One region of the Thalassospira sp. CH_XMU1448-2 genome, then DNA from elsewhere that is predicted to be linked to it. Evidence: predicted binding sites of a transcription regulator. Region 1 holds the regulator's gene; the other holds the start of a gene.

What was found. The regulator HrcA, encoded in region 1, represses chaperone genes, less so after heat shock. The targets are predictions, from matches to a motif close to GTTAGCACTCNCCNNNGGNGAGTGCTAAC.
Region 2: the regulator HrcA is predicted to act here: its motif matches at 8,638-8,666, upstream of groES (co-chaperone GroES).

Annotation. Positions count from the first base shown of each region.
Region 1 covers NZ_JAYMEA010000001.1:439,884-455,994, reverse strand. Annotated here, with positions in the region: gene WA318_RS02165 (ribonuclease D) at 1-356, opposite strand, end outside; gene WA318_RS02160 (hypothetical protein) at 470-1,270, opposite strand; tRNA gene WA318_RS02155 (tRNA-Leu) at 1,389-1,475, opposite strand; gene hemW (radical SAM family heme chaperone HemW) at 1,645-2,838, opposite strand; gene rdgB (RdgB/HAM1 family non-canonical purine NTP pyrophosphatase) at 2,985-3,581, opposite strand; gene rph (ribonuclease PH) at 3,660-4,376, opposite strand; gene hrcA (heat-inducible transcriptional repressor HrcA) at 4,695-5,753, shown strand; gene grpE (nucleotide exchange factor GrpE) at 5,804-6,448, shown strand; gene WA318_RS02125 (NAD-dependent deacylase) at 6,583-7,329, shown strand; gene WA318_RS02120 (helix-turn-helix domain-containing protein) at 7,326-8,006, opposite strand; gene WA318_RS02115 (NIPSNAP family protein) at 8,087-8,416, shown strand; gene WA318_RS02110 (antibiotic biosynthesis monooxygenase family protein) at 8,413-8,763, shown strand; gene WA318_RS02105 (DMT family transporter) at 8,782-9,723, opposite strand; gene WA318_RS02100 (LysR family transcriptional regulator) at 9,970-10,908, shown strand; gene WA318_RS02095 (glycosyltransferase) at 11,011-11,892, shown strand; gene ppa (inorganic diphosphatase) at 12,056-12,580, shown strand; gene WA318_RS02085 (macro domain-containing protein) at 12,730-13,281, shown strand; gene WA318_RS02080 (L,D-transpeptidase family protein) at 13,282-13,824, shown strand; gene WA318_RS02075 (DUF2333 family protein) at 13,894-14,868, shown strand; gene WA318_RS02070 (NifU family protein) at 15,032-15,601, shown strand; gene WA318_RS02065 (glucosaminidase domain-containing protein) at 15,800-16,111, shown strand, end outside.
Region 2 covers NZ_JAYMEA010000004.1:83,592-99,702, reverse strand. Annotated here, with positions in the region: gene WA318_RS15560 (DUF2794 domain-containing protein) at 99-455, shown strand; gene WA318_RS15555 (tetratricopeptide repeat protein) at 584-1,255, shown strand; gene fliN (flagellar motor switch protein FliN) at 1,318-1,620, opposite strand; gene WA318_RS15545 (PLP-dependent cysteine synthase family protein) at 1,846-2,958, shown strand; gene WA318_RS15540 (hypothetical protein) at 3,107-3,883, shown strand; gene WA318_RS15535 (hypothetical protein) at 3,950-4,393, opposite strand; gene WA318_RS15530 (Hsp20/alpha crystallin family protein) at 4,540-5,043, opposite strand; gene WA318_RS15525 (NADH:flavin oxidoreductase/NADH oxidase) at 5,351-6,445, shown strand; gene groL (chaperonin GroEL) at 6,573-8,225, opposite strand; gene groES (co-chaperone GroES) at 8,286-8,573, opposite strand; gene WA318_RS15510 (hypothetical protein) at 8,894-10,369, opposite strand; gene rfbC (dTDP-4-dehydrorhamnose 3,5-epimerase) at 10,471-11,028, shown strand; gene rfbA (glucose-1-phosphate thymidylyltransferase RfbA) at 11,034-11,915, opposite strand; gene rfbD (dTDP-4-dehydrorhamnose reductase) at 11,908-12,819, opposite strand; gene rfbB (dTDP-glucose 4,6-dehydratase) at 12,812-13,882, opposite strand; gene glmS (glutamine--fructose-6-phosphate transaminase (isomerizing)) at 14,122-15,945, opposite strand; gene glmU (bifunctional UDP-N-acetylglucosamine diphosphorylase/glucosamine-1-phosphate N-acetyltransferase GlmU) at 16,031-16,111, opposite strand, start outside.

The DNA of each region.
Region 1 (16,111 bases):
AGGTCCTTGAGACCATGACGGTCGGTATAGGTACGGATCAGCTTGGAGGCGATTTTGGTGCAATAGACCGGCGCACAGCGCACACCGAGATATTTGTCCATGACCGCAATGTCAAAACGCCCGAAATGAAACAGCTTCAGGACCGACGGATCGGCCAGCAGTTTCTTGAGGTTCGGCGCGCTGTAATCTTCTCCATCGAACTTGACCAGATGGGCATCGCCATTCCCGCTTGAAAGCTGCACGACACACAAACGGTCGCGGTGCGGGTTCAGGCCCATGGTCTCACTGTCGATTGCCACAACCTTGCCAAGGTCAAGATCGTCCGGCAGATCTCCGAGATGGAGGAAATTGGTCATCGCGGTTCTCCAAATGTCAGAATTTGCCTGTTCTTAACACAGCAAACCGCATGTGGCATCGCAAAAAGTCTGGATAGTTAAATGATCTAAGACGACACATTCCACATAGATGCCTATGAGGAATTACCCCTACTCCATGTGGCAAACTTCTTTCGGCGCAGATGAAACTTGTTAGAAATTAATAAATCCAATTCTTGGCATATTCTATAATAATTGTTAGCCATCACGACTAAATCATCATAATCAACCTCATATACATCTCCAATATCACATTCGTTAAATAGATCATTACCCTTCATTTTTCTTTTAAATATATTATCAACTACCCCTCTATTATGTGAGTAAAGATTCCTCAGAGAAATAGAGTATGAAATGATTTTCCTCTTTGATTCATCATCCAAAATTGAATAACCAATTCTACTTGAAATAAATTCATCAATCTCGACAACACCTCCGTATGACAGGCTATTTATTTTTCTATCAACAACAAAACGAACGATATCTTTGTTTCTCTTAAATTTTAGAACATCTTCTACTGATATATTCTCTTTTGATTTAATAATATTTGGATTTTTAAGCGCACAAGCCTGAATGATTTCCGAGAGATAGCATAAAAAATTATCCGATAGGCGAATGCACATATTCTCGGTTTGGTAATCCCGAAACTGCTGAAGTTGCTTGAAAGCACTTTTCCGCTTGGCTGCGTCCTCCAAATTGTATTTTTCTGGATCGACCTTAGAAAGCGCTTCGATCGCGATCTTTCTAGTTTCGTCTTGATGCTGCGCGAGATTAGAAGCGAAGAATAGAAAATTGAAAATTTTGAAATGCCGCTCGAAGAACCGAAAAGCAATCTCGGTACACACTTCTTTTGCCGGGGATAATGGGAACTTTGGATCGTCATCAATCTCATTCATTAGCAAAAAACCTCTGAATGCAGGGGATGAATGTAGGATGACGAGAATAGTTGAAGAGACAATGAAAAACAGGCCCCAAAACGACAATACCCCAGCACATCAGAAATGTGCTGGGGTATGGTGCCCAGGAGAAGACTCGAACTTCCACGACCTAATGGCCACTGGCACCTGAAGCCAGCGCGTCTACCAATTCCGCCACCTGGGCATAGGGGCATCTGGTTTTGTTCGGGCAGTGTCCGCCGGAACGGGGCGGAATATACGCGGTCAGCTTAAAGTGTCAACCAACTTTTTGATGGTTTGGTGAAACTAAATCACCTGACCCGGCCCTGGACCGAAAACACAAGGGTTTCCCTTGGAATTTCGGTCATTCGCGATCACGCCGAATGGTCGAACAAATAGCCAAGAACACCATTCAACCGGTTCCGGCCCTGCTGTGTGGCCCGCAGCCCCGCAGAATCACAGACCAGATCACCCGAAACAATCAGGGTTTCGAGCCGTTCCGAATCCAGCACATCACGCGGTCCCTTGCCAATAATCCGTTCAAACCGCGACACAGGAATGGTTTCATTCAGTCGCAAGCCCATCATCACCATTTCAAGCAGGCGTTCATCGGCCTCAAGCACGGTTTCTTCCTGCGAACCATGACCATGCTTTTCCACCCGGTCGAGCCAGATTTCCGGCGCACGATGGCGACGTACTGCCATCGGAACGGTACTGCCATCAGGCTGGATCACGGCTTCGCGGCCATGCGCACCCGGCCCGATGCCCAGATAATCGCCATAGCGCCAGTAAACGAGGTTATGACGGCTTTCCTGCCCCGGTTTGGCATGGTTGGAAACCTCGTAACAGCGATACCCCGCCGCCTCGGTTTCTTCCTGGGTGATTTCATAAAGCTCGGTCGCAAGGTCTTCGTCAGGCACCACCAGCTCGCCGCGCTGATGAAGCGTATAGAATTGTGTGCCCGGCTCGATGGTCAGCTGATAAAGCGAGATATGACCATTGGCGATATCAAGCCCTTCGCGCAGCTCCTTGCGCCAGGCCTTGGGATCATGTTCCGGGCGGGCATAGATCAGATCGAATGAAAAGCGGTCAAACACCGTGGTCGCAACATCAAGGGCGCGCAGCGCCTCCTTGGCCGAGTGCACACGCCCAAGGAATTTAAGATCGCGGTCATTAAGTGCCTGAATGCCGATTGATACCCGGTTGATGCCATTGGCGGCAAAGGCCGAAAACCGGTCGATCTCGACCGTGCCCGGATTGGCTTCAAGGGTGATTTCAAGATCGTCGGTGACCCGCCAATAGGTCTTGATATCGGCAATAAGCGCCCCCGCCGTTTCCGGGTCCATCAGCGATGGCGTGCCCCCGCCAAAAAAGATCGAACCGACAACACGGCCCGGATGGCGGGCCGCCCCGATGGCAAGCTCGGCCCGGAGCGCCTTGCGCCAGCGGGCGTGATCGACACTGTTCGCCACATGACTGTTGAAATCGCAATAGGGGCATTTCGACAGACAGAACGGCCAGTGGATATAGATGCCAAAGGGCACGGTTTCGGCAAAAGATGCGGACACGCGGAACTCGATCCTGATTGCGGGAAAAGCAGGGCATTTATATCCCTGATACCCGGATAAACTAACACGCACCGCCGATCATGACATCAGCGATGCGTGCATATGTTCAATGCGGGCGCCAAAAGGCCCGGATTATTTAAACCTGATTATTTAAAGCAGGCCTTGACCATCTGGGCAAAGGCATCGGCACGGTGGCTCATTTCATGCTTTTTGGCCGGGTCCATTTCCCCAAAGGTCTGATCATATCCCTTGGGCTGGAAAATCGGATCATAGCCAAAGCCGTGACGCCCGCGTTTCGGCCAGACGATTTCGCCTTCGACCCTGCCTTCGAAATTCTCGACATGCCCGTCCGGCCAGGCCAGTGACAGCGCGCAGATAAAGGATGCCCGGCGGTCGGGATGGTTGCCGATCCCGTTCTGGACTTTTTCCATCGCCATGTCGAAATCCTTGTCCGGCCCGGCCCAGCGCGCCGAATAGATGCCCGGCGCACCATCAAGGGCAGAAACCGCAAGGCCGCTATCATCGGCAAGGGCCGGAAGATTGGCCCCGTTGGCCGCCGCCACCGATTTCAGCTGTGCATTGCCGATAAAGGTCTTTTCGGTTTCTTCGGGTTCGGGAAGGTCAAGTTCTCCGGCCGAGAAAACCTCGATCCCGAAGGGTGCTAGCAATTCACCGATTTCCTTGATCTTGCCTTTGTTGTGACTGGCAATGACGAGTTTTTTTTCCGTAAAGCGACGGGCCATTTTTCTGCCTGAGATTCGGTAGGGGTCAGATGTGAAAAGCGGCAGGTATGGTTCCTGCCGCGGAAAGTCTCGTTTAACTTAAAGACCAAGGGCCTCGCGCTGCTTGGCAAACAGTTCCTTGCAGCCTTTTTCGGCCAGCGCGAACATCTTGTCATAAGACTGGCGATCAAACGGCACGTCTTCGGCAGTGGCCTGAACTTCGACAATGCCGCCATTGCCCGCCAGCACGAAATTGGCGTCCGCCCCGGCATTGCTGTCTTCGGCGTAATCCAGATCAAGCACGGCTTCGCCGTTATAGATCCCGCAAGAAATCGCTGCGACCGGCTGGGTCAGCGGGATTTCCTTGATCAGGCCAAGACGACGCACGCCCTGAAACGCCAGATGGGCCGCAACATAGGCACCGGTGATCGACGCAGTGCGCGTGCCGCCATCGGCCTGAATGACATCGCAATCAAGGCGCATCTGCATTTCGCCCATGGCTTTCATATCGGCCACCGCACGGATCGAACGACCGATCAGGCGCTGAATTTCCTGGGTGCGGCCCGACTGGCCACCACGCGCAGCTTCACGCTGCATGCGCGAATCGGTGGCACGCGGCAGCATGCCGTATTCTGCGGTGATCCAGCCCTTGCCGGTATTGCGCATCCAACCGGGAACCTTGTCCTCGACCGTGGCGGTACAGATGACGTGGGTATCGCCGAATTTGATCAGGCAGGACCCTTCGGCATATTTGGAAATGCCGGTTTCAATCGTTACGTCACGAAGCTGATCGGGGGTACGGCCGGATGGGCGCATGTGTGAGAACCTCTTGGTTACAGATCTTGTGGTTGCAGCTCTGGCACCGACGGATGGATCGCAGATGCAAACAGGCTTGAAATTTGGCCCAAAGTAAGATGACACCCGCCAAAGGTCCAGCAGTTTCCCGGCCCTGATCGACCCGGATTCGCCCAAAACCCATCAGGAATACAAACAACGTTTTCAAACCAAGTACTTGAAACCGGTGTGGCTTCCGGCTTTTGCCCTGCAAGGGCGCAATTGACGTATACCCAATGCCTGACTAAATTCTCCCTGAGCTTGATAACAGCTTTGTCTCGACCCGCAGGCTTGGAACACATGGCCCATTTTGACGATACATTGCTGGGCGACATGAATGCGCGGTCACGTGAAGTGTTCCGCCAGATTGTCGATGCCTATGTCGAAACCGGCGAACCGATCGGTTCGCGGTCGATTGCGCGACGCATGTCCGAAAACCTTTCTGCTGCGACCATTCGCAATGTCATGTCCGATCTTGAAGAGATGGGGCTTCTGGTTGCGCCGCATATTTCGGCCGGGCGCCTGCCCAGTGAAAAGGGATTGCGGCTGTTTGTGAATGCGCTGATGGAGGTTGGCGACCTTCCCAATGCCGAACGTGACCAGTTGACCAAGAATTGCGAACAGGCGGGCTATTCGCTTGATCAGATGCTGGGCGAGGCAACATCAATGCTTTCGGGCCTGTCGCGCTGTGCCGGGCTGGTGGTTGCGCCAAAGACCGATGGCATCCGCCTCAAACAGATCGAATTCGTTGCCCTGTCACCGGGCAAGGTGCTTGCCGTACTGGTGTCGCAAAATGGCAGTGTCGAAAACCGAATCCTTGATGTTCCGGTCGATTTGCCCGCCTCGGCATTGACAGAAGCGGCGAATTATCTAAATACCCGATTGGCTGGGAAGACACTTGATGACGCAAGAGTGCTGATCACGCAGGAACGTGATCGCCTCAAGCAGGAGCTTGATGAACTTTCCGCCACACTGATTGATGCGGGCCTTGCGACATGGGCTGGCGGGATCAAGGGATCGTCCCTGATTGTAAAGGGCCAGTCCCAGCTGCTTGAAAATATCGATACAATCGAACAGCTTGAGACCGTTCGCCGCCTGTTTAACGTGCTTGAGGCCCGCGATCAGATGATTGAATTGCTCGATGTGACGACGGATGCCCAGGGCGTTCAGATTTTCATCGGGTCCGAGAACAAACTGTTTGGCGGATCGGGTCTTTCGATGGTGATTTCACCCTATCAGAATGCTGAAGGCAGCATTGTGGGTGCAATCGGGGTTGTCGGACCGACCCGGATCAATTATGCCCGGATTATTCCGCTGGTCGATTACACCGCCAAACTGGTCGGTCGACTGATTGGATAAATCGCGGCGCTGCGTGTCAGGCCGCATAACGTGAAAGTACAAGGTTAGCCATGTCGGAAACCGCAAAAAACACTCCGGAAGATCTGCAGGATGTAAATGCCGCAGAAGAAACCGCATCTGAGGACGTCGCAGCAGAGGCGACCGGCGCAGAAAGTGAAGAAGTTGTCATCGAAGACCCGATTGCCGCCCTTCAGGCCGAGGTCGCCGAGCTGAAAGACCGTCTGCTGCGTCAGGCCGCCGAGGTGGAAAACACCCGCCGCCGCGCCAAAAAAGACGTCGAGGATGCCGGCAACTACGCGATCACCAAATTCGCCCGTGACCTTCTTGATGTGGGTGACAACCTGCGCCGCGCCCTTGATGCCGCCGGTGACACGTCACAGGCCGACCCGGCCATGAAAACGCTGTTTGAAGGCGTTGAAATGACCGAACAGGCCCTGCAAAAGGCTCTTGAAAAGAACGGGATCGAAAAGCTTGAACCGCTTGGCGAAAAGCTTGACCCGAACCACCATCAGGCCGTGTTTGAACTGCCGCACCCGGAATATCCGGATGGCCATGTCGCACAGGTCATGCAGGCCGGTTACGTCCTTAAGGGCCGTCTTCTGCGCCCGGCAATGGTCGGTGTTACCAAGAACCCGGCCGGAAGCAATCCGTCAAAGGATGATACGCCCGGCGGCAATGTCGATACCTCGGCATAACGACCAGAAATTCAGATAAACCGGTTTTAGCGGATCGGGTTTAGCAAGCACCCCTGCCAGACATACTTGGCGGGGGTGTTTTGTTTGCATTAGGCTGTCGGACAAAAGTACGCTGCCAATCAAGGAATATTTACATGCCGCTCCGCCCCGATCTGATTGAAATCCTGCGCGACGAAGCCGTTCCGATTGTCATTCTGACAGGTGCGGGGATTTCCAAGGAAAGCGGTCTTCATACCTTCCGCGATCCCGATGGCATCTGGGCGAAATACGATATTGCCGAAGTCGCAACGCCCGAGGCCTTCGTTAACAATCCCGATCTGGTGCATTATTTCTATAATGACCGGCGCGCCGGATTGCGCGACCCCGCCATCGTGCCAAATGCCGCACATCTGGCACTTGCACGCCTTGAAGCCGAATGGCCGGGGGATGTTTTGCTGGTCACCCAGAATGTCGATGATCTGCATGACCGGGCCGGATCAAAAAACCTGATCCATATGCATGGCGAGCTTCTTAAAATCCGCTGCAACCATTGTGACCTTCTGACGGTCTGGGCTGATGATCTCGCCCGGGAAACCCCGTGCCCGTCCTGCGGCAATGCGGGGGGCTTGCGCCCGCATGTGGTGTGGTTTGGCGAAATGCCCCTTGAGATGGAACGTATTTATGACGCCCTTGGCAAATGCGGGCTTTTCATTTCAATCGGAACGTCGGGCAATGTCTATCCGGCAGCCGGATTTGTGCAGGTCGCCCGTGAAGAAGCCGAGGCCGAAACCGTCGAGCTCAATCTTGAACCCAGTTCCGGCGCAACCCTGTTTGATCATAGCGCCTATGGGGCGGCAACCGATCTGGTGCCGGGATTTGTCGCGGCTTTGCTCAAGGACTAGAAATTCACAAGATCGCGAAACTGACGCTCGCCTTCGCGGCTAAAACGTACGATACGCGACTCCGCCACCCGCCTGGCCCAGCCCAGATCGTAAAACCGGTCGAGCAATGCCGCGCCGAATGATCCGGCCAGATGGGATTGCCGTGCACTCCAGTCCAGACATTCGCGGCAAAGCGGTCGGCGTTTGCGGCGCAAGGCATCAAGATCAATACCGAATTCCCCGGCAAATGTGATCCCGGCTGCGGTCAGGGCAACATCGTTCAGGTCACTTTCAATCAGATTGCGCTTTGTTAGCCCCTCAAACAGCGCAACCCCCATATCCCCGGCCAGATGGTCATAGCAAACGCGCGCATGGCGTAATTCCGGATCCTTGGGGCCGGTCCGCACCCGGTTATGCCCGACCCGGTTGGCAATCCCCATCAGCACTTCAAGCGCCTCGACAATATCGGGGCCGGAAAGGGTGAAATAGCGATGCCGCCCCTGCTTGCGCGGGGTGACAATCATTCCGGCCTCAAGCTTTGCCAGATGCGAGCTTGCAGTTTGCGGCGTTACACCGGCTTCTTGCGCCAGTTCGGTTGCGGTTAATGCCCGACCACCCATCAGAGCGGTCAGCATGTTTGCGCGCGCCGGATCACCAAGCAATGCAGCCACGCGGGCAATATCGGGTCCTTCTTTCATAGTTCGATGGTAATCGAAGCATCTATGACCGGCAATCGCGATAATGGTCCTGTCACCTGATCTCCTGAAAGGACGTTGTCATGATCACCTGTTTCATCCGCTATGAAATCGATCCATATAAAAAGGATGCCTTCATTGAATATGCCCGCAACTGGGGACAGGCCATTCCGCGCTGCGGGGCCGACCTTGTCGGGTATTTCGCACCGCATGAAGGATCGGTCTCAACCGCCTATGGCATCTACCATTTGCCCGATCTGGCCTCATATGAAGCCTATCGCGCCCGGTTAAAGGACGATCCGTTGGGTCGGGAAAACTACGAATTTTCCCAACGTGAAAAATTCATCCTGCGCGAGGAACGCCAGTTTCTCAAAATTGCTTCCACCCCGCATACGGAGCTGATCAAACCATGATTGCCGTCATCTTCGAAGTCACGCCCCATCCGGCCCGCTATGATGATTACCTTGCCATCGCAGCCGATCTCAAACCGGTGCTTGAGAAAATGGATGGTTTCATCTCGGTCGAGCGGTTTCAAAGCTTGACCACGCCGGGCAAGGTTCTGTCACTATCGTTCTGGCGCGACGAGGAAGCGGTCAAGGCATGGCGCAATATCGGTGAACATCGCACGGCACAGAGCAAAGGCCGAAATACGATATTTGAAGATTACCGGCTGCGCGTGGCAGGCGTGATCCGTGATTATGGCATGCATGAACGCGATCAGGCGCCTGCCGACTCCCGCCATCAGCATGAAAGTCCCTAGATCATAAGTTTTTTTTGATCAGGCCTCTGCCGGTTTCGGGGATGCTTCGTCATCCCCGACCTCTTCTGCGTCGTCAATCTGCTGTGGTTTGGCACCGCCTTTGTAATCAAGCAGCATCACTGCCAGAATGACAATCCCCGCCCCGACAAAAATGACCGGCACCGGCAACATGTCAAAAAAGATCAGATCCATCGCCACCGAGAACGGCAGGGCCGTATAGGCCGCTGGCGACACCACACTGGCATCGGCCACCCGCACGGCCCGCAGAACCATGTAATTGGTCATCATCGCAAAGAAACCGGCCCCCGCCGAATAGGCCCAATCGGCAAAAGACGCCGGCTGCCAGGAAATCAGGGCAATCGGAACCCAGATCACAACTGCGATGATCTGCGGCCAGAACAGCATGGAAAAATTGGTTTCGGTGCGCGTCATGACCTTGGCAAACAGGGTCTGGGCCGAGAAGCAAAAAGCCCCGAACAGGGCCGCGGCAACACCAAGCGGCACCCCGAAACCATCCATGCGCGGCGCGCACATCACCCAAACCCCGACCAGTCCGAGCAGGGTGGCAATCATTTTACGCGCTGTCAGCTTTTCACCGAGAATCACGACGGCGAGCAGGACTGTCAGCAATGCCTCGATAAACAGATAGGCATTCACTTCGGCGATGCTCATCTGGCGCAGCGCAAAGAACACGAAGAACAGCGACCCGTACCACAATATTCCGCGCGCAATATGGGCCATCGGGCGGCGGGTCCTGACTGGACGCACGCCAATAAACATCAGAACGATCAGGAACACCGCAACTGTGGTGACTGCACGCATGGCGATGATCTGTGCGGTCGGGACATCATGGGACACCAGCTTGGCACAGACATCGACAAAAACGCCCGAGGCCATTGCAGCAGTCATCCATAAAACGCCGCGGACATTTCCGCTCAGGCGCATCAGCGTCCCGGTCATGATCGTTTCCAATTTCATGGGTTATTTGGGGGTTTCCGGCAGTCAGGGAGACTGGCTTACGGGGTGGCGCAAGGAGACATCGGAAAATCTTCGGCCGGAAACCCTTTATGCAGATGATACTGCCCGCTTGTTTGGAAAAATACGAATGAAAGGTTTTCAGCCATTGTTGAGTTTTTTTTGCCCCTTTTTAACATCAGTCCTGATAGACAATATTGACGAAGGAAACTGTTCGTATGGAAACACAAAATGCGCCGGAAATTGCCCCCCTTACGCGCACTTGTCGCTTTTGAAGCCACCGCCCGCCACCAAAGCGTAAAAGGTGCAGCCGAAGAATTGCACGTCACGCAAAGTGCCATCAGCCATCAGCTGCGCCAGCTTGAGGAAAACCTTGGTGTTGTGCTGTTCACCCGCAAAGGTCGGGGACTAAGCACGACCAAATCGGCAGAACTTCTTTTGCCGCGCCTGACCGAGGCCCTTGACGGCATTGCCGATATCACCAGCGAAGTCGGCCCGGACAAGGGCAAGGCAATCCGTATCGGCGCGCTTGCAACCCCGGCATTGACCGTATTGCTTTATGAACTTGATAACCTGCGCGACCGGCTGCCATCTGATATTCCCGTCCAGTTCCGCAAGATCGAGTTTGATGACGGGCTTGATCCGCTTGAAATTGATCTGGCTCTTCAAATCGCGCCCAAGGACCTGCCCGGTCCGGAAGACTGGGTAACCGAACTTCTCACCCCGGAAGTCTATACCGCCTTTGCCGCCCCCGAATGGCTGGCAAAGCGCGGCTTTGATGCGTGTCATATCAATGTTTCGGAACTGGGCCCACGTGATATTCTGCTGATTGACAGTGACAGCGAACAGTTTGCCCAGATCGAACAATGGTTCAAGGATGCCAGCTTCTCGCTCGCCGATTGCTGGACCTTCAGCCACCATATCTGGGCACTCGAAGCCGCACGCGCCGGACAGGGCATCGTTGCAAGCACCGATGTCGTTGCACGTAACTATGTCGAACGTGGCGAGCTGGTTCCGCTGAATTTCCCGGATTTCATTTCGCACTGGTGGTATCGCCTTCTGATCCGGCCTGCACGCCAGAAAGACCCTGTCGTGATCGAAGCCGCCAAATGGATCAGGGAACTGATCAATCCCAAAACCGCGTCACTGGCGCGAAAGAAGTTTATGTAAGCAATTTGTCAATTGCCCTTAAGATTTCGTAAGGGTAGGCTCGGGTAATAAAAACGGGCAAAGCTGCACAAAAACGGGGTAAACGGGGTACGTGGGGGGAAGATGACATCCTTGGTGTCGGTCGTGGTCACGACCTATAATTGGCCTGAAGCACTTTCTCTGGTGCTGAATTCGCTTGCCGATCAGAATGATCGTAATTTTGAAATCATCATTGCCGATGACGGATCAGCAGGTCCGACCACACGTGTGATCGAAAATTTTGCAGCAACCTGCCCGGTTCCGGTCAAACATTACTGGCATGAAGATAGCGGTTTTCGCGTCGCCAAGGCGCGTAATGGCGCCATTGCCATGGCCGAAGGCGAACTTGTCATCTTTATTGATGGTGACTGCTGTGTCATGCCCGACTTCATCACCCGCCACCGCAAGGCAGCCGAGGCCGGATGCCTTGTTTCAGGCAAGCGCGTTTTCATCAAGCAGCGCCTGACCAAAACCCTTCTCGAACGCAAATGGGCCTTTCACAAATGGCCGCGCGCAGCCCTTTTTGCCGTATCGCTTTTCGGATTCTGCAATCGACCGTTCCAGTTCATTCGCCTGCCCCATAAAGGCCCCTGGCTTTGGGAGCATGAAAATTGCTGGCGCAAGGCACAGACCTGCAATCTTGGCGTTTTCAAAGCCGATATTGATCGTATTCACGGCTTTGATGAAGCATATGAAGGACATGGCTGGGAAGATTCCGATTTTGTCCTGCGCCTGTTGCGGTCAGGCCTGCGGCGCAAGAATGTCGAATATTGCTCGCCGGTGCTGCATCTGTTCCATGATCGCAAAATTCCAGCGCGTCATCAGGGCGGCCTTGTATCCAACTGGCATCTGTTTAACGAACACCTGCTAAATGATCATGATCGTTTCCTGCCATCAACCGTCGTTGCCCGGGCAGAAACCCCTGAATCGTCTTCTTTATTCGCATCCGCAAAAGAAATTGCCTGATTTTCGACCAAGGATGCATGTGGACCCCCTTGGAAGCTGCGGCAATTCGCGATAAAAGGTCGGCATCATTCTCCTTCGGGTGCATTTTTGCATCTTCGAAGCCGAACACAGCCGTCCCGGATACCGGGGCATGCCTTTATAGAAGCGAAAGGGATTTTCCCAGATGGATCTCAGCAAGATTGCCGTCGGCAAAGATGTTCCGTGGGACGTAAATGTCGTCATCGAAATTCCGCAGGGCGGACCGGTCAAATACGAAGTAGACAAGGATTCCGGAGCTGTCTTTGTTGACCGTTTCCTGCATACCTCGATGTATTACCCGGTCAATTACGGTTTCATTCCTAACACCCTTGGCGAAGATGGTGACCCGGTCGACGCGATGGTCATGTTCCGCGAGCCGGTCGTTGCCGGTTCGGTGATCCGTGCACGCCCGATCGGTGTTCTGATCATGGAAGACGAAGCCGGTCAGGACGAAAAACTGATCTGCGTTCCCCATGACAAGATCGACCCCTACTATACCGACATCAAATCCCACGAAGATCTTCCGCAGATCTTCCGCGACCAGATCCAGCATTTCTTCGAGCGTTACAAAGACCTCGAAAAAGGCAAATGGGTAAAGGTCACCGGTTGGGAAGGCGCTGAAAAAGCTGCCAGCCTGATCGAAGAAGGTGTCGCACGCCTGGCCAAGTAAATCTGGCAAAATAGTCGGCCCTGCACGATTATAATAATTGCAAACAACGCTCTGTTCGAATGACAGAGCGTTGTTTTTTTGACTTTTTGTCAAAATAGACGACAATGCAGTGTGTTTTGGGGCTCTCATAACGTATCGGAATTCGATCCGTGCCCGATGAACAGAACGACCACCCTTCCAGCATCATAAAAATCATAAGTGCCGACATCACGACGCTGGACACAGATGCGATTGTCAACGCCGCCAATCAGGCCCTTTTGCCCGGCGGGGGTGTTTGTGGTGCCATTCATGCAGCTGCCGGACCGGAACTTGCCAGGGCCTGTGCCCCGCTTGCGCCCTGCCCGACCGGACAGGCATGCATCACACCGGGATTTGGTCTGAACGCCCGTTTTGTCATTCACACGGTTGGTCCCGTCTGGGAGGGCGGAAACCGTAACGAGGCCACCCTGCTTGCTGCCTGCTACCGCAACGCAATTCTGATCGCAGTGCGAAACAACCTCAAATCAATGGCGTTTCCGGCCATATCCACAGGAATTTTCGGCTATCCGGAAAACCTTGCCGCCGACATCGCCGTATCAACCATTTGTGAGGCGACTGGCGAAATTGCCGCAATGCCACAAATTTACCTTTGTTGTTTCTCATCCTCGGCGCGCAATTGTCTCGAAGACGCACTGCGCAGATACCAAAAAGGCACGGACTGAATGCAAAGCGACGCCATTGCACATGAAATATCCCAACCGCTTGAAATTACGGCTTCGGCGGATGGTGTCCTGCGCGTGGGAGATCACGAATTTCGCTGTGCATTCGGGGTGAATGGCATCATTGATGCCCACAGCAAGACCGAGGGCGACGGCAAGACACCGGCCGGACGCTGGAAATTGCGCTATGTGATGTATCGCTCTGATCGCAAACCCTGCCCGAGAACAAAACTGCCCGCAACCACCATTTCCTTCTCGGACGGCTGGTGCGATGATCCCGATCACCCGTCCTATAATTGTCCCGTAAGGCTTCCGTTTAACGGAGGCCACGAAAAACTGTGGCGCGACGACAATCTCTATAACATCGTTGTCGTTCTTGGTCATAACGATGACCCGCCGGTACCGGGAAAGGGCTCGGCGATCTTCATGCATATTGCCAAACCCGACTATAGCGGAACCGAGGGATGTATTGCCCTTTCAGAACAGGATCTGGAAACACTTCTGGGTCTGGTGCAATACGAAACCTATATCTGCATCTCACAGTGAAATCATGCACTTGCCGTTTGGGCAGCGACACCCTAGGTTCAAGAGCTGAATTAATTCACGGGACAAGTCATGATTGAAGACGATTATCTGTATAAAAAGGGCGGAATGTCTGGTTTCGGGGCACGTCTGAAAGGTATTTTCGGATCGCGCAAATTCTGGATTCGCAGCCTTGCCGTAATCGTTCTGATCGCGCTGGTCTATTATCCGGCGGGCATGGCGCTTGTACATCGTATTGATGACAATCCCGATTTTACCGGCAATTACCAGGGTGGCAGCCATGCGGTCAGCACCGCTGCCGGTCTGATCGACCGCGAGGTCAACCAGAACCGCTGGACCGCGAACGACCCGTTCTTCCTGCCCGGTAGCGCACTCGACAATATGCCGAACTTCCAGACCGGCATCATTTATGCCCTGTCGCGTTTTTCGATTGAACTGTCCGATCAGATCGGGCGTACCCGCGGATCAAGCCAGGTTGACCCCGATCTTGATGATGCCGCCGGACTTTTGAAATTCCGTGGCGACAAATGGGTATTTGATCCGACCGTCTCGCTGCTGCCCGGTGTGACATCCGAACAGCAATACCGTCAGGCCATCCGCGCACTTGAAAATTACAACAAGCGTCTGACCACCGGCGAGGCCGTGTTTGAACGCCGCGCAGACAATCTTCAGGAAACCCTGAACCGGTTTGCCAATGATCTTGGTTCGGCATCGGCCCTGATTGATGACAAGGTCGATGCACCGTCCCTGTTTGATCGCACCGCCGATGACGTGTTCTATGCGACCAAGGGACGCCTTTATGCCTACAGCCTGATCCTGCGCGATCTCGGAACCGATTTCGAACAGATCATCAATGAACGGCAAATTGCGCCAGCCTGGGCAGAAATGATCGGATCGTTGCAATCAGCCGCCGCCCTTGATCCACTGGTTGTGGTGAACGGGTCAGCGGACGGAATCATTTTCCCCAACCATCTGGCGGGACTGGGCTTCTATCTGTTGCGCGCACGCACGCAGATGCGTGAAATCAGCAGCATCCTGCAGCGTTAAGCGTCATTGCGCCCCGATCTGACCGTACGGGGAATACCTGACTTGCGCGCTGCGACTTGATCTTTTCCGCTTTTTGCCCCATTTAGGGGCTAACCTAATGAAATGCAGATTGTTGAGCGGGCAGCATAAGCCCCGGCAATCAGAGTGAGAGGACAAGCCGACCATGTTCATTCAAACCGAACCGACCCCGAACCCGGCGACACTCAAGTTCCTGCCGGGCGAAGAAGTGATGGGCCGTCTGGGCACCGCGAACTTCGTCAAAAGTGACGAAGCCGTCAAATCGCCGCTTGCGCGCAAGCTGTTCGAAGTTGATGGCATCGCCGGTGTCTTCCTTGGCGGTGATTTCATCACGATCACCAAGGACGATTCCAAAGACTGGCAGACCCTGAAACCGCAGATTCTTGGCGGTATCATGGAACATTACACCTCCGGCCAGCCGGTTCTTGACCAGAATTCCGATGCCGCAACCGGTGCCAGCACCGCTGCCGAAGGCGACAACGAACTGGTCAGCCAGATCAAGGAACTGCTTGATACCCGTGTGCGTCCGGCTGTGGCCCAGGACGGCGGCGATATCGTCTTCCACAAATTCGAAGACGGCGTTGTTTACCTTGAGATGCATGGCGCATGTTCGGGCTGCCCGAGCAGCACCGCGACCCTCAAAATGGGTATCGAGAACATGCTGCGTTATTACGTGCCAGAAGTTCAGGCCGTCGAACCGGTAATGGCTGACTGATCTTTCCGAGTCGTTAAAAAAATCTTTAGCCCGGCGCAAACTTTTGCCTGCGCCGGGCGTTATTATTTTGCGTAAACGGGAAGGTTTACGCGGCGTTTTCAACTTGTGGAAATATTGCCCGTTGCGATCTTTGGCGCTGGAAGGCATAGATATCGTCCACTTGGGATGGACAGTGTTACTGATCCTGGAGATACAAGAATGACTAGCGCAAAAACAGGAAATTACCGGAAAATTGCGCTTGCTTCGGTCACCGGAGCAATCGGTTTACTGTATGTTGGCATTTTTTCCGGAATTGATGTCTCTCCGACCCCAGCCGGGTTCGGGATCGATATTCCTGCGGCCAGCCCGAAAGAAGTCACGGTCACAAAGAAAAAGCCCGTTTATCGCCGGGGACCTGAGGTTGTTGCACTTAACCAGTATTTCAACAGCATCGGTTATGACCTGAGTGATATGACGGAAGTACCGCGCGTCTATATCAAGCGCGTCCCCAAGGGTCTTGGGGAACTGGCA
Region 2 (16,111 bases), on a different contig from region 1:
ACTTGAGGCGAAAGTCAATCCGCGCTACCGTGTCATATGGTTGTCATGTTCTGCTTTCAGGTCAGGGCAACCAGACGATCACATTGTCGGAGAATGACATGGGAACACTGTTCGATTTGGCAAAATATCGCAAAGCCAAAAGCTTTGTACATTTTGACCGGTCCGAACTGATGCGGCTCATGAATACCTATTCCCGCCAGGTTGCAAGTGGTGCCTGGCGCGACTACGCGATTGACCATCTTGACGGCATGGCAATGTTTTCGATTTTCCGTTCCACGCATGAAACACCGCTTTTCACCGTGATCAAGCTGGGCAGCGAACACAAGAATGCCGGACAATATCTGGCACTTCATAGTGGCGAGCGAATCAAGCAAAGTTCTGATATCACCAACGTTCTCGAGGCCATCGAAAAGCGCGCGCGTAAAGTCGTCCCGCTGTTTAAAAACAATTCCTGATTACAAAAAAAGCGGACAAAAAAGTGCGTCTCCCTGTTTCGACTACCATCAGGCTCGCAACAATTGCGGCCCTGATCAGCTCAGCCTTCTTGCTGGCCCTTACGCCTACCCCCGCCCAAGCCAGCAAAATGAGCCGCGAATATCAGACCGGCTATTACGCCTATCAGTCCGGGGACTTCAGCGAAGCCAGACAGCAGTGGGAAATCGCAGCCCTGAATGATGACCCTTATGCACAATATGCGCTGGGACTTTTGAACTATCGCGGAGACATGGGACGCCCCGATTATCCGGAAGCCGTCAAATGGTTTCACAAGGCCGCGCGCGCCAATCATAGCGGCGCGATCTATTATATCGGGCTTTTGTATTACAACGGGCACGGCGTGAATTATGACCAGTTCCGCGCCACTGAATATTTCAAGCGCGCCTTGCAAGCTGATCCCGGAAACGGGGATGCTGCCTTTCTGACTGGCACGCAATATTTCCACGGGCGCGGTGTGCGTCAGAACTTTGTTGAAGCGGCCCACTATTTCGAACTTGGCGCAAAGGCCGACAATCACGCCGCCCAGTTCATGTATGGCGCCCTGCTTGAACGCGGCTGGGGGCAGGAAGAAAACCAGGCAGAAGCCTATTACTGGCTAAGGCGCGCCACACTTGGCCCGATCACCTTGCCGCCGGGCCTGAACCTTGAAACCCCGATGGACCCGATGGCCGCGGTCTCGGCACTTGAAGCCCGCCTGCGTCCTGAGGAAATCACGCGCATCGACAAACGTCTTCAGACGGAAGGATTCATTCCAAATTAAAAGGCCGCATCATGCGGCCTTAAAACTTCTATCCCGTGCCTGTCTGTCTGGCAGTATCGCGTCTAATGATGGGTCTCGATGATTGTGCCGGTCTTGACCACTTCGGTAATCGTCACACCAAGATTTTCGTCCACCACCACCAGCTCGCCACGCGCAACCAGCCGGTTATTGACATAGATATCAACGGGTTCCCCAACCCGACGGTCAAGTTCAAGAACCGCACCACGGGTCAGACGCATCAATTGCGCGACCTGAATCTGGCTTTTGCCAATCACCGTCGAAACGCGCACCGGCACGTCATAGGCCGCACCAATTTCTGATGCACCATGCCGCTTGGAAAACGGGTCTTTATCGTCAACAGCCATGATTTAGCGCCATCCGGTCTGGTCGAAGGAATCGGGAACCTTGAATTATAAAGGTTAGCTTTGAAAAAAGTGTTAGCAAGCCCAATCTCTTAAAAATTGTCAGATCGCCAAAATGTATCGACACAATTTCACTGTAGTTTTTTGTATTATAATCCCCTACACAAGTGCCCATTCGCGATTTTCATGTTCGCCATGATGTGATCCAACCTGACGCCAGGATGTTAAATGACATATGACCGCCAATGGGTGGCTGACGCCATCAGCAAGATCGAAGCTGATTTCAACCGGTCGGCAGACACCCACCTGATCCGCCTTGATCTGCCGAAACTTGACGGGATTGGCTTGTATCTTAAAGATGAGTCGACCCATCCTTCTGGCAGTCTCAAGCACCGTCTGGCGCGCTCGCTGTTTCTCTATGGCCTGTGCAACGGCTGGATCACCAGGGACACGCCGGTTATCGAGGCATCAAGCGGATCAACCGCCGTGTCAGAGGCCTATTTCGCACGCCTGCTTGGCCTGCGTTTTATCGCCGTCATGCCGAAATCGACCTCGCAACAGAAAATCGACCAGATCGCATTTTATGGCGGAGAAAGCCATCTGGTAGATCACAGCGGTCAGATCTATGAAGAATCCCAACGCCTGGCGCGCGAACTTGACGGCCATTACATGGACCAGTTCACCTATGCCGAGCGCGCAACCGACTGGCGCGGCAACAACAACATTGCCGAAAGCATCTTTGATCAGCTTAAACGTGAACCCCATCCGGTTCCGCGCTGGGTTGTCGTCGGTGCGGGTACGGGCGGCACATCATCGACCATCGGTCGCTATGTCCGTTATGGCCGGACATTGGGGCAAGGCTGCGAGCTTTGCGTGGCTGATCCGGAAAACTCGGTCTTTTATGATGCCTATGAAACCGGCGACTGTTCGGTGACCGGCACCAAGGGATCGCGCGTCGAGGGCATTGGCCGTCCCCGTGTCGAGCCAAGCTTCAATCCGACCGTTGTCGATCGCATGTATCGCATTCCCGATGCCGCAAGCTTTGCCGCCCTGCATTATCTTGAACGTCATCTTGGCCGTCGCTGCGGCGGGTCAACCGGCACCAACCTGATTGCCACCCTGTCACTGATCACGGAAATGAAAAAGGCCGGGCAAACCGGATCGGTCGTGACCTTGTTGTGTGATGGCGGGGATCGCTATTGCGACACCTATTACAATCCGGAATGGATCAAGGCACAGAATATCGACCTCGCCCCCTGGACATCAGCACTTGAACAGTTTGATGCGACCGGGCTTCTTGACATGCCGCTAGATCACAAGACCGGGTATCGCAAAGCCTGACAGGCTCCAGCCGTTTCCTGAATTCAGATTAAGGCCGGGTGATCACATACCCGGCCTTTTGCTTTTGTCCAGACCCGGTTTACCCGTTTCTCACAGCTTCATTGTCTCACCGTCGGAATGCATCGGAGTGATTTAAACGAGGCATGACATGACAACAGAGAAAATCGGCGGTATCGAGCTTTATATCGAGAATGTGGATCTCGAAAATTCTGGACAGACACAAAAGGTTTACGGGACAAATTGCGCAGATGATTTCTGGGCTTTGCTGTCAAATGAACGTTCTGTATTTGCCTATGTCGACTATCTTTGGGTGCCACCCGATCTGAAACGCAACACATCCCAAAGCAGCCGGGCCCTTTATGCATGGCGCGGGGATACGCGCACCCCCGATGAAATTTTCGGCCACGGCTTTTCCCGGCGCGGGACATCCCCCGCAACCCCGGCCATTGTTTATCGCAAGGCTGATCAGGATCTTGCGCATTATACGGCCGTGTGTCTGTCAGGTACGCATGAAATCGGCGCCCTCTTCCCGCCAAAGGTTCCTGATCAGCCGGATCCTGCTGCCGAGACATGGGTTTACTGCGTGCGTTTGCGTGGATACTGGTGCCCCACCTATTCCATCCAGCAACGGGTCTATGGCAATGCTGCCAGGTTTGGCGCGACCGAACGCCAGATGGCACGCCAGAACCTTTATGCGCGCGAGCTTGCGGTCCTTAATGTCGCTTATAAGGACGTGGTCGCGGCCATTCGGGTACGGCGCGACTGGGCTGGCGAGGGATATGATGCTGGTGGCACCTTCACCTATCTCGAACTCAGGAAAAACCAGTGGGCTGCATCAGATAACAAGGCCTTTGCTGATCGCATCGAGAACTGGTGGAATACCAATAATCTGATCAACACCCAAAACGCCCTGCCGACCCCGTAATGACAAGAATAAGGCCGGTCCCGACATCACTGCACGGGACCGGCCTCAATGAATGTGCCGTCGGCGTTAAGAAGCCACCAGCGCGCCGGATGCAAGCGTGTCTTCAAATCCTTCGACCGATTGCTCATAACCGCTATCGGTTGCGCCGGTGCCTTCAAGCTTCCCCGACAGTTCCTTGAGACTGGACAGAAGGGTCAGGTCACGCGCCTGCTGTTCTTCGGCCTTCTTGCGCAGATCGGTCTGACTGACAGCAGCCTGCCGTGCAATCCAGGCGGCATCATCCTTGGCAAGCTTTTTCGCGGTTGCCTCGCCGATGATGATCGCACCGGAAATCTCGCTTTGCGCAACTGAAACAGGCTTGCTGCTGGTTTCAACGGCCGAGCAGCTTTGTGCGACGCGCGTGGCAATGGCGCAAAGCTGTTCGGTTTGCGTTTCAGTTCGAAAGGACGCGATATCGGCCTTGTATGCGGCTGCATAATCATTGGCCAAATCGCCAAGCGTACTGCTCATCGGGCTTTCTCCTCTGATAATCCGGATGCACCAGAAGACGGGGAGCCTCATCGCATGTGAGCAGCCAGACAAAAAAAGACGGGCGGCAAGTACCGCCCGTCAGGCAAGACAGGGAAAGCTTCTCAGGGAGGAGAGACAAACAAGTCCTAGCCGTTCACAGCAATCTTGCGCGGCTCGGGCTTTTGTTCTGCTACTTTGGGGAGAGTAAGTACCAGAACACCATTCTTGAACGACGCCGTGATGTTATCGACATCAATGGTATCATTCAGACGGAATGACCGTTTGAAGCTGCCAAAGCTGCGTTCAACAACGCGGGCACCCTCGTTGGTTTCACGGGTGGATTTCTTTTCACCGGTGATGGTCAGAACACCGTCGAGAACCGACACATCCACATCATCCTGCTCAACGCCGGGAAGTTCGGCAGACAGTTCGATATGATCTTCGGCTTCGTGAACATCGATACGCGGGCTCAAGAGAGTTTGAGCTGCTTCCTGACCATCTGCAACCGCCTTTGATGCAGTTGCACGATCACCAAAGATCGAGCCAATCATACGATCGAAATCACGGGAAAGAAGCGAGAAAGGATCACCATAGGTCGGTGCAGTTGCAAGACGACGTGCGGATCCATTAAGAGTCTGAAGACCAGTCATTAGTACCCTCCATTACAGACGAGTATTCTTGCGCCATCAGTCCAGACTAGGCTGCAACCTTGACGCGTATCAGGGCACCATGCCCCTTTGCAAACTTGAGATAGAGCACAGGATTTTTTCCGCAAGTGGCGTCATGCATTTTTTTTTGCTTTTTTTGCATTCCGCCGACCTGAATGGCCAATAACACATTATCCGGACGAACTTTTTTCGAAAAATCAAATCAGAGACTGGCACTCATCCCCTGACCGGATTAGCTTCTTCTCATTGTTTGTCGGCTTATGGCCGACCTCCTTAACAAGGAAGATCCATGAGTACCCTTTTCTCACCATTGTCACTGGGCAAGCTTGCCCTGGACAACCGCGTCATCATTGCGCCGATGTGCCAGTATTCAGCTGAAAACGGCAAAACCTCGGACTGGCATCCGATGCATCTGGGCAACCTTGCCCAGTCGGGCGCTGGACTTTTGATTATCGAAGCAACTGCCGTCGAACCCGAAGGTCGCATCACCTATGGCGATGTAGGTCTGTGGGATGACGAAACCGAAGCGTCCCTTGCCAGAACCATTTCTGCGGTACGCAGCCACTCTGACATGCCAGTCGCCGTTCAACTGGCCCATGCCGGACGCAAGGCATCGTGCGAGAAACCCTGGCTGGGTGGGCATGCACTGTCTCCGGATCATGCCAATGGCTGGCAAGTTTGCGCACCGTCGGCTGTTCCGTTCCGCGAGGGCGACCCGATCCCCGAAGCCCTTTCAAAGTCGCGCATTTCCGAAATCGTGCAGGCCTTTGTCGAAAGTGCAAAACGTTCGATCCGCATCGGTTTTGATGCCATCGAAATCCACGCTGCCCATGGCTATTTGCTCCATCAGTTCCTGTCCCCTCATTCGAACAAGCGTGACGATGAATATGGCGGATCGTTTGAAAACCGCGTGCGCATCGTTCTTGAGATTTATGACGCCATCCGCGCAGAAGTCGGCACCGACTACCCGCTGGGTATCCGTATTTCGGCCACCGACTGGGTTGATGACGGCTGGGACATTGATCAAAGCGTTGAACTTGCCAAACTGCTTCATGCACGCGGTTGCGATTTCATTGATGTTTCGTCCGGCGGCCTGCACATTGATCAGAAAATCCCGCTTGGCCCGAACTATCAGGTTCCGTTTGCAGCCCGTATCAAGGCAGAAACCGGCATGACCACCATTGCGGTTGGCCTGATCACCGAGGCCGAACAGGCAGAAGCCATCACCTTTACCGGTCAGGCCGATGCCATCGCCCTTGCGCGCGGCATCCTTTATGACCCGCGCTGGCCCTGGCACGCAGCAGCAACCCTTGGGGCCGAAGTCAAAGCTGCCCCGCAATATCTGCGCTGTCAGCCGCGCAGCCTTAAAAAGCTGTTTGGCTGATCTGAACCACCAAAAGCCCGGCACAACAATGTGCCGGGCTTTTTTTATTTCTCTGACCTGCACGCAAAAAGGGCCCCGCAATTGCGGAGCCCTTCCTGTAGTGCAAAGGTCGGTTGGTTGGTAAGGCTTAGAAGCCCATGCCACCCATGCCGCCCATACCACCCATGCCACCCATGTCAGGTGCGCCAGCCGGTTTGTCTTCGGCTTTCTCGGCGATCATGCATTCGGTGGTGATCAGCAGACCAGCGACCGAAGCTGCGTCCTGCAGGGCAGTACGAACAACTTTGGCCGGGTCGATGATGCCAGCTTTGATCAGGTTGGTGTATTCGCCCTTCTGAGCGTCATAACCGAACTCGATGTCGTCCTGCTCAAGCAGTTTGCCAGCAACAACCGCGCCGTCTACGCCAGCGTTGGTTGCGATCTGACGAACCGGTGCCTGAAGGGCACGGCGAACGATGTCAACACCGATGGTCTGGTCATGGTTTTCACCTTCGAGACCGTCAAGCGCACGGACAGAGTACAGAAGAGCCGTACCGCCACCAGCAACGATGCCTTCTTCGACAGCAGCGCGGGTCGCGTGCAGAGCATCGTCAACACGGTCTTTGCGTTCTTTAACTTCGATTTCCGAAGCGCCACCGATCTTGATCACTGCAACACCGCCTGCGAGTTTCGCGAGACGTTCCTGCAGTTTTTCACGATCGTAATCAGAGGTGGTTTCTTCGATCTGAGCGCGGATCTGGGCAACACGGCCTTCGATCTGTGCTTTCTCGCCAGCGCCATCAATGATGGTGGTTTCTTCTTTGGTGATGGTAACCGATTTCGCGGTACCGAGCATGTCAAGCGTAACGCTTTCAAGCTTGATGCCGAGATCTTCGGAAACAACCTGACCACCGGTAAGGATCGCGATGTCTTCGAGCATTGCTTTACGACGGTCGCCGAAGCCCGGTGCTTTGACAGCAGCGATTTTCAGACCACCGCGCAGCTTGTTGACAACCAGGGTTGCCAGAGCTTCGCCTTCGATGTCTTCAGCAATAATCAGAAGCGGCTTGCCGGTCTGAACAACAGCTTCGAGCAGCGGAAGAACCGGCTGCAGCGAGGAGATTTTCTTGTCGAAGAGCAGGATGTACGGAGCATCCATTTCTGCAACCATTTTCTCCGGGTTGGTTACGAAGTACGGAGACAGGTAACCACGGTCGAACTGCATGCCTTCGACAACGTCGAGTTCGGTGTGCAGGCCTTTTGCTTCTTCAACGGTGATAACGCCTTCGTTGCCAACTTTTTCCATGGCTTCAGCGATCATGTCGCCGACTTCACGGTCACCGTTAGCAGAGATGTTACCAACCTGGGCGATCTCATCGCGACCAGCAACTTTACGTGCACGGCCCTGGATGGATTCGATGACCTTGGAGGTCGCGAGGTCGATACCGCGCTTCAGGTCCATCGGGTTCATGCCGGCAGCAACAGCCTTGTTGCCTTCACGAACGATTGCCTGTGCCAGAACGGTTGCGGTGGTGGTGCCGTCACCAGCCAGATCGGCGGTTTTCGACGCAACTTCGCGAACCATCTGTGCGCCCATGTTTTCGAACTTGTCAGAAAGTTCGATTTCCTTGGCGACAGAAACACCGTCCTTGGTTACGCGCGGAGCGCCAAAGGACTTCTCGATAACAACGTTACGACCTTTCGGGCCGAGGGTCACCTTGACAGCATCTGCCAGGATGTCGACACCGCGCAGCATCTTGGCGCGTGCATCGGTGGAGAATTTTACTTCTTTAGCAGCCATAATATTCTTTCCTCTCTATGAGACGGATGAACGTGGACTTAAGTCACCCAAAGGGCTGACTTATTCCATGATGCCCATGATGTCGGATTCTTTCATGATCAGCAGCTCTTCGCCGTCGACCTTGACTTCGGTACCCGACCATTTGCCGAACAGGACTTTGTCACCTGCCTTGACGTCGAGGGCTACGACCGAGCCATCTTCTTTGCGAACGCCAGAACCAACAGCGACAACTTCGCCTTCCTGCGGTTTTTCTTTGGCGGTATCCGGAATAATGATGCCACCGGCAGTTTTGGTGTCGGACTCGACACGACGTACCAGTACTCGATCATGCAGCGGACGGAACTTCATTTTAGACAACTCCGTGTTAAAGCTAAGGCTCGTTAATAACTAAGACTAACCGGGATGAGCCCGTATTAGCACTCACCCCCGGCGAGTGCTAACAGCATTTATTGGAGTGCCTGTTTAAAGTCAATAGGAAGATGTAAAAAGACGCAGAAATGTCACGATTTTTACGCATTTCCGGTGATTCAAACCGAACAAAAAACCGTCTTCCACGAAGGGCTGCTGATCACACCATTTTCTATCAACCCGCACAACCCTGCCGTACAAAAATATTTCGCTGCGAACCGACCCACATGTCCTTGCAATTACAAGATCGCAACATTCAGTCAGCGAAGTTCGAAATAGCGCTCATATAATGCTGGCTCATCAAAATGTCGGCGTCCGACAAAGGCGGTTGCATGATGGCCCCACTGGCGCATTGCGCCGGGCCGGTCCACCCCCATTGGCCACAGGATGAAACGTTCCATTCTTTCGGTGCCCGGGACGAAACCGTCTTCATCATAAAGGCTTTCATATCCGCTGCCATCTTTGAGCGGAATGCTCACAAGTGATTGCTCTGGCTGCATTGATGCCTTTATGGGCGCCAGGGTCTTCACGTCTGAATTTTCCGGAGTCACGGCCAAAAGATAGTGACTGATCGCATCAACCCACAGCACCGGACGGGCAAGGGTCGCCGACGGTACAGCACCGGCCGGGCTTTCAGCCGTCTCGCGAATATCACCATCTTCGGGTGCCACAATTCGCTGCAATGACGATGTCGGGAAGAACATATGATAGCAGCCACACCCATGAATGCTGTCCGCAATCAGAGGATGCCCTTCTCCATCAAGGGTGACGCGCCAGATCAATGCATCAAGATGCCCGGCGAGAATATCAAACATTCCCTGTGCCGGTCGCTCTGGGAACCAGACCGAATAGATGATTTGCGGACGCCATTGGTTATTAAACCAGGTATGGCTGAGTCGGTAATAGATTGCAGGGCGATCAAGATCGACAATCGACAAGCCCTCACGCGATGGCAGGGCCGGTGTACCGATACGATCACTGCTTGTCAGCGTGCGTATCCGAAATTCTGGCGCATAGCGTTCGGCAAGCGATTTGAGCTCGGCGTGCGTTGGCATGATCCGGCCAAAGGCATCTTTTTCAATTGCTTTGATCGCGATGGCGTCTTGCCCTGCATCTCCCTGCCCGTCTGCACGATAGCGCTGCCAGGGACCAGAAGCCTGCAAGGCCTCTTCGGACAGATCAAAGCTTGCAAAATTATCACGCTTCCAGCTTTCATAGCCCAAATGCGCGGCAAAGGCTGTTAACGGATAAAACCCGGCAATGCGTTGAAAATCGAGATAGTCATCAGGCACGAAAACCGCCTTGGACAACGACGCGTAATCACCGATGGTCAGTCCCGCAGCCATTTGACTCGCACAGTTTTCGACTTCTGTCAGAGACAGTTCCGCAGCAACAGGAAGATTGCGCAGCTCGTCTGCCCGCGCGTCACGATCAAGTGCGCGCATCTGCGCCACCCAGTCGGCAAACAACGGCTCACCCCGAGCGCCTTGCGCTATGGCGGTCCCGACCTGCTTGCCCATCAGCACCGAATTTCGGTTGGCCCGCAGAAACCGGTATCCGGCAACAGGTGCCGCACCGACATTTCTTTTCCCCTGATCGGCAATCAACGCATCGAACTCGCCGAGCTGCTGTGAACAACTTGGTGATGAGACCACAGAAACGCCACTTTGATGGCTACTACATGCTGAAAGAAAACCAGCAAGAAGCACCGGGACATAGCGCAAACGAAATTGCATCGACTGCCCTTTCATATCCGGACAAAACGCGAGCGGCTGGACCAGCAACACCTTTGAGCCAACCTTCATCTGACGACAAAACACAGCATAGGGTCGAAACATTGCAGATTGAAACACTTGATATCACCGACATTAAGTTGCTCTTTCCGCGAAAGTTTGGTGACGAACGGGGTTTCTTCTCCGAAACTTACAGTCAGTCACGCTTTAACCAAGCAGGCATTTCAGTCGAATTTGTTCAGGACAATCATTCACTTTCGCGCGAAGCCGGGGTTTTACGCGGCCTTCATTACCAATGCCCGCCCTTTGCCCAGGACAAACTCGTCCGCGTTGTTCATGGTCGCATCCTTGATATCGCCGTCGATATTCGCAAAAATTCGCCGACCTTTGGCAAATGGGTTTCTGCTGAACTCAGCGCTGATGACTGGAACCAGATCTTTGTTCCCAAGGGATTTGCCCACGGTTTCGCAACGCTCGAAGCTGATACAGAAGTCATTTACAAGGTGTCTGCTCCTTACGCGCCTGAAAGCGAACGGGCAATCATGTGGAACGACCCCGACATCGGTATTTCCTGGCCGTTCGGTACTGATGACGTGACCCTGTCTGCCAAGGATGCGGCGGCAATGAGCTTTGCCGATTACTGTAAAGACCCGGATTTCTGATATCCCTACATCTGATCGTAGGTTTTCAACACAGTTTGCAAATAGGTCTTGTAGGAGCTCGCACTATATTGCGCGGTCAGCTCCTCAAACTGATTGAGTGAAATCAGACCATTGCGCAACGCGATTTCTTCCGGGCAAGCGATCTTGAGACTTTGACGATTTTCAACGGTCCGAACGAAATTCGCAGCATCAAGCATCGCCCCGTGCGTCCCGGTATCAAGCCATGCATATCCGCGCCCCATTTTCTCGACCCGCAATGCACCACGTTCGAGATAGGCCTTGTTAACATCGGTGATTTCAAGTTCACCACGCGCCGATGGCTTTATGGATCGGGCAATATCAATGACATTGCGGTCGTAGAAATACAGCCCTGTCACTGCATAGTTGGATTTCGGCACAGTCGGTTTTTCTTCGATATCAAGGGCGATACCATTGCGATCAAACTCGACCACGCCATAGCGTTCCGGGTCATGGACAAAATAGGCAAACACGGTCGCCCCCTCTTGGTGCTGCATGGCATTTGCCAGCAACTCTGTCAGGCCATGACCAAAATAGATGTTATCGCCAAGTATCAGACAACAGGTATCGTCACCGATGAAATCCGCACCAACAATAAATGCATCGGCCAGACCGCGTGGTTCCGTCTGCACCGCATAATCCAGACGAATCCCCCACTGGCTGCCATCGCCCAACAATTCCCGAAACAGGGGAACATCATTTGGCGTACTGATCACAAGAATCTCCGTGATCCCCGCAAGCATCAATGTTGTAAGCGGGTAATAGATCATCGGCTTGTCATAGACAGGCTGCAATTGCTTTGACACGACCAGTGTCGAAGGATGAAGCCGCGATCCGGTGCCCCCGGCCAGAATGATCCCCTTACGCATGGCGGTCATCCTTCTCAAGAACGGCCAGTACGCGTCCGAGGCTTTCCGTCAAAGAAGGAAAATCGACACAAAAGTCTTCCCTGATCTTCCGGTTTGACAAGACGGAATAGGCCGGTCGCCTGACCGCACTCGGAAACTGATCCGAGCGAACGGGTGTGATTTGGCAATCCGCCCCCGACCAGCCAGGTCCGAACACGTCTGCGCCAAGAACCTGAATGCGACGGGCAAAAGCGCACCAATTTACCGGTTCATTCGCAACCACATGATAGGTGCCAAATCCCCGAAACCCGTCAGTCACGATGACCGGCAAAACCTGCAAGACAATGCGCGCCAAATCCAGTGCGCTTGTCGGGCATCCGATCTGGTCGTCAACGACTTTGATTTCATCGGTCTCGGCCAAAAGGCGGCACATCGTTTTGACGAAATTCTTGCCAAACGGGCTATAGAGCCATGAGGTTCTGAAAATCAGATGTCTCGGGTTCAGGTCACGAACCGCTTGCTCTCCGGCAAGTTTTGTTTGCCCATATATGCCCAGCGGAGCAACGCGATCCGTCTCGACATAAGGTCTTCTGGCATTTCCATCAAAGACATAATCCGTCGAAAAATGAATGAACGGAATTGCATGCTTTGCAGTCTGTTCGGACATTACTTTCACTGCCGTCGCATTGATTGCAAGTGCACGATCAGGTTCGCTTTCGGCAAGATCAACTGCCGTATAGGCAGCTGTGTTGATGACAATATCCGGACGTATTTTGTCGACAACTGCGGCAATGTCCGATGGATATTCAAGATCGCAGCAACTGCGCCCGATGAAATTCAACTCAACATCTGAGAAGCTGCTTTCCTCTTGCGCGAGACATCCGGCCAACTGGCTATTCTGTCCAAAAACAAGCGCCCTAATCATTGCGCTTCTCCGTCCCAAGTCCGGATCGTGCAATCGCATTCTGCTTTTTCAGAAGAGGTTCCCACCAGGATTGATGATCGACATACCACTGCACTGTCTGGCGCACCCCGGTGTCAAAACTGTATTTCGGGCTCCAGCCCAGTTCATCGCGCATTTTGGTCGCATCAATTGCATAGCGCCAATCATGCCCCGGTCTGTCTTCAACAAACTCAAGAACATCCTCGAACCGGCCGCTCTGATCACCTCGTTTAAGCTGCCTTACCGTCTCAAAAACCGCCCGGACAAGGTCGATATTTCTGACCTCGTTGCCTCCGCCAACATTGTATTTTTCACCAACCTTTCCACGTGTGAGGATGGCGAATAAAGCTTCTGCATGGTCATCAACATGCAACCAGTCGCGTGTGTTCATACCGGTGCCATAGACGGGCAGTTTACCGCCCTGCAATGCCTTGATTGTCATCAGCGGAATGAGTTTTTCCGGAAACTGGTATGGGCCGTAATTGTTCGAACAATTACTAATCAGAACCGGCAATCCATACGTCTGATGCCAGGCACGCGCCAAGTGATCAGAACTCGCCTTGCTTGCGGAATAAGGAGAGTTTGGCGCATAGGCGGTTTGTTCGGTGAAGTAACCGTCATCACCCAGTGAACCGTAAACTTCATCTGTAGATATGTGATGGAATCGGAACGCGCTTTGCCCGGCGGGCGTCAATGTATCAAAATAGGTCCGCGCCACTTCGAGCAAGGTAAAGGTGCCAACGATATTGGTCTGCACAAACGCAGCTGGACCATCAATCGAACGATCAACATGACTTTCTGCAGCAAGATGCATGACAGCTGTTGGTTTGAAATCCGCAAACAGCTTTTCGACGACGTCTCTGTTGCAAATATCTTCCTGACAAAATCGATAGTTTCTCTGTCCGGACACACTTTCAAGCGCACGAAGGTCAGCCGCGTAGGTCAGCTTGTCGATATTGAGAATTTCACAGTCATCCCGACCGGCCAGAAGCCGACAAACTGCCGAACCGATGAAACCGGCACCGCCTGTTACAATAATTCTCATCGTGAACTCTTTGTCTGCAAGCTGCGTGTAATTCAGTGCAAGGCACTGCAATCATTCATGGAAAACTTGCGAACTGTATTGGCGGTTCAATCCGTCAATTTAATGGCGCGTTCCAACGCATTCATGCCACTTTTCATGCCCGGCGTTGCTGCGACCAGCGTACACACATGAGAGCCGCTCAATAAAAAAGCCGGATGCAAAGGCATCCGGCTTGATGGTGTCTGATATGAAAAGTGGGCTTATTCGACCGTTACCGACTTTGCAAGATTGCGCGGCTGATCAACGTCGGTGCCCTTATGGACTGCAACGTGATAGGCCAGCATCTGAACCGGGATGGTATAAAGGATCGGTGCGACGAAATCGGCAACCTTGGGCAGTTCCACCGTTGCAGATGCCATATCACCAAGTTTCGAAAGCCCCGGCGCGTCCGAGATAAAGATCACGCGCCCACCTCGTGCGGCGGCTTCCTGCATGTTTGAGGCGGTTTTTTCAAACAGCTCGTCAGACGGCGCAATGACAATGATCGGAACCGACTGGTCAATCAGGGCGATCGGACCATGCTTCATCTCGCCCGCAGCGTACCCTTCGGCGTGGATATAGGAAATTTCCTTGAGCTTGAGCGCCCCTTCCATCGCAATCGGATAGCCAAGCCCGCGCCCGAGATACAAAACATCGCGCGCATCGGCAATATCAAGCGCCAGTTTCTTGAGCGCCTCGTCATGATGCAGGACTTCGGCCGCGTGTTTTGGCACTTCGGTCAGGGCATTGACGATGGCAGCTTCCTCGTCCTTGGCAAGGGTGCCGTTTTCGCGCCCGATGGTCACTGCAAGGCAGGCCAGAACTGTGAGCTGCGTGGTAAATGCCTTGGTCGATGCAACGCCGATTTCCGGACCGGCATAAGTCAGAAGCACCACGTCACTTTCACGGGCAATCGTGCTTTCCGGCACATTGACGATCGAGACGATCTTCTGGCCTTTGGACTTCGCATACCGAAGGGCTGCAAGGGTATCGAGCGTTTCACCAGATTGCGAAATGAACAGTGCCACACCGCCTTTGGGTAGCGGCGGACAGCGATAGCGGAACTCGGATGCAACATCGACATCGACGCCCAGACCGGCATAACGTTCGATCCAGTGCTTTGCCACCAGACCGGCATAGAAAGACGTGCCGCAGGCAACAATCGTCAGGCGGGTCGCATCGGCAAACGAAAACGGCATATCAGGCAGTTTGATGGTCTGGGTCGCCGGGTTGATGAACGCGTGCAGGGTGTCGCCGATCACCGCAGGCTGCTCGAAGATTTCCTTCTGCATGAAGTGATTGTAATTGCCCTTGCCCATCATCGCGCCAGAAACGGCCGACAGTTTGGTTTCGCGGGTCACATCAACATCATTTTCATCGCGAACCTGAACAGAATCACGGGTCATCTCGACCCAGTCACCTTCTTCGAGGTAAATCAGCTTGTTGGTAAGATGCGAAAGCGCCATGGCGTCCGAGCCAAGATACATCTCCCCCTCACCGAGCCCGACAGCAAGCGGAGTACCTCGACGCGCGCCAAAGATCACATCGTGATGACCCGCGATCATGATCACCAGCGCAAAGGCGCCTTCGATCCGGTGCAGGGTGGCAGCAACGGCGTCACGCGGTGACTTGCCCTGATCGAGGAAATCGGACACCAGATGAACAACCACCTCGGTATCGGTATCGGTGGCAAAGACGCGTCCTTTGGCAGAGAGCTCTGCCTTGATTTCCTGATAGTTCTCAATGATGCCGTTATGAACGACAGCAACCTTGCCATCGGTATGCGGATGGGCGTTGTTCTCCGTCGGAACGCCATGGGTCGCCCAACGGGTGTGACCGATCCCGACGTCGCCTGCAAGCGGGCTTTGTTCCAGACGGTTGGCAAGATTGATCAGTTTGCCCTCGGCACGACGGCGTTCGATATCGCCATTAACCAGCGTTGCGATCCCGGCACTGTCATAGCCACGATATTCAAGGCGCTTGAGCCCCTCAAGAATACGCTCGCTAACAATGTCACTGCCGATAATCCCGATGATACCGCACATATTCGTTTATTCCTGCTTCAAATCGCTTCAGTTTTGGTCGGACGTGCTCGTTCGTCACATGACCAGTTCGATATCGGAGTTACAGTTATTTCTTGCCGGTGAGCGCGTGCATTTTCTCGCGAAACTTTGCCGCCCATCCTGCTTTTTCAATGCGCTCTGCCCGGGT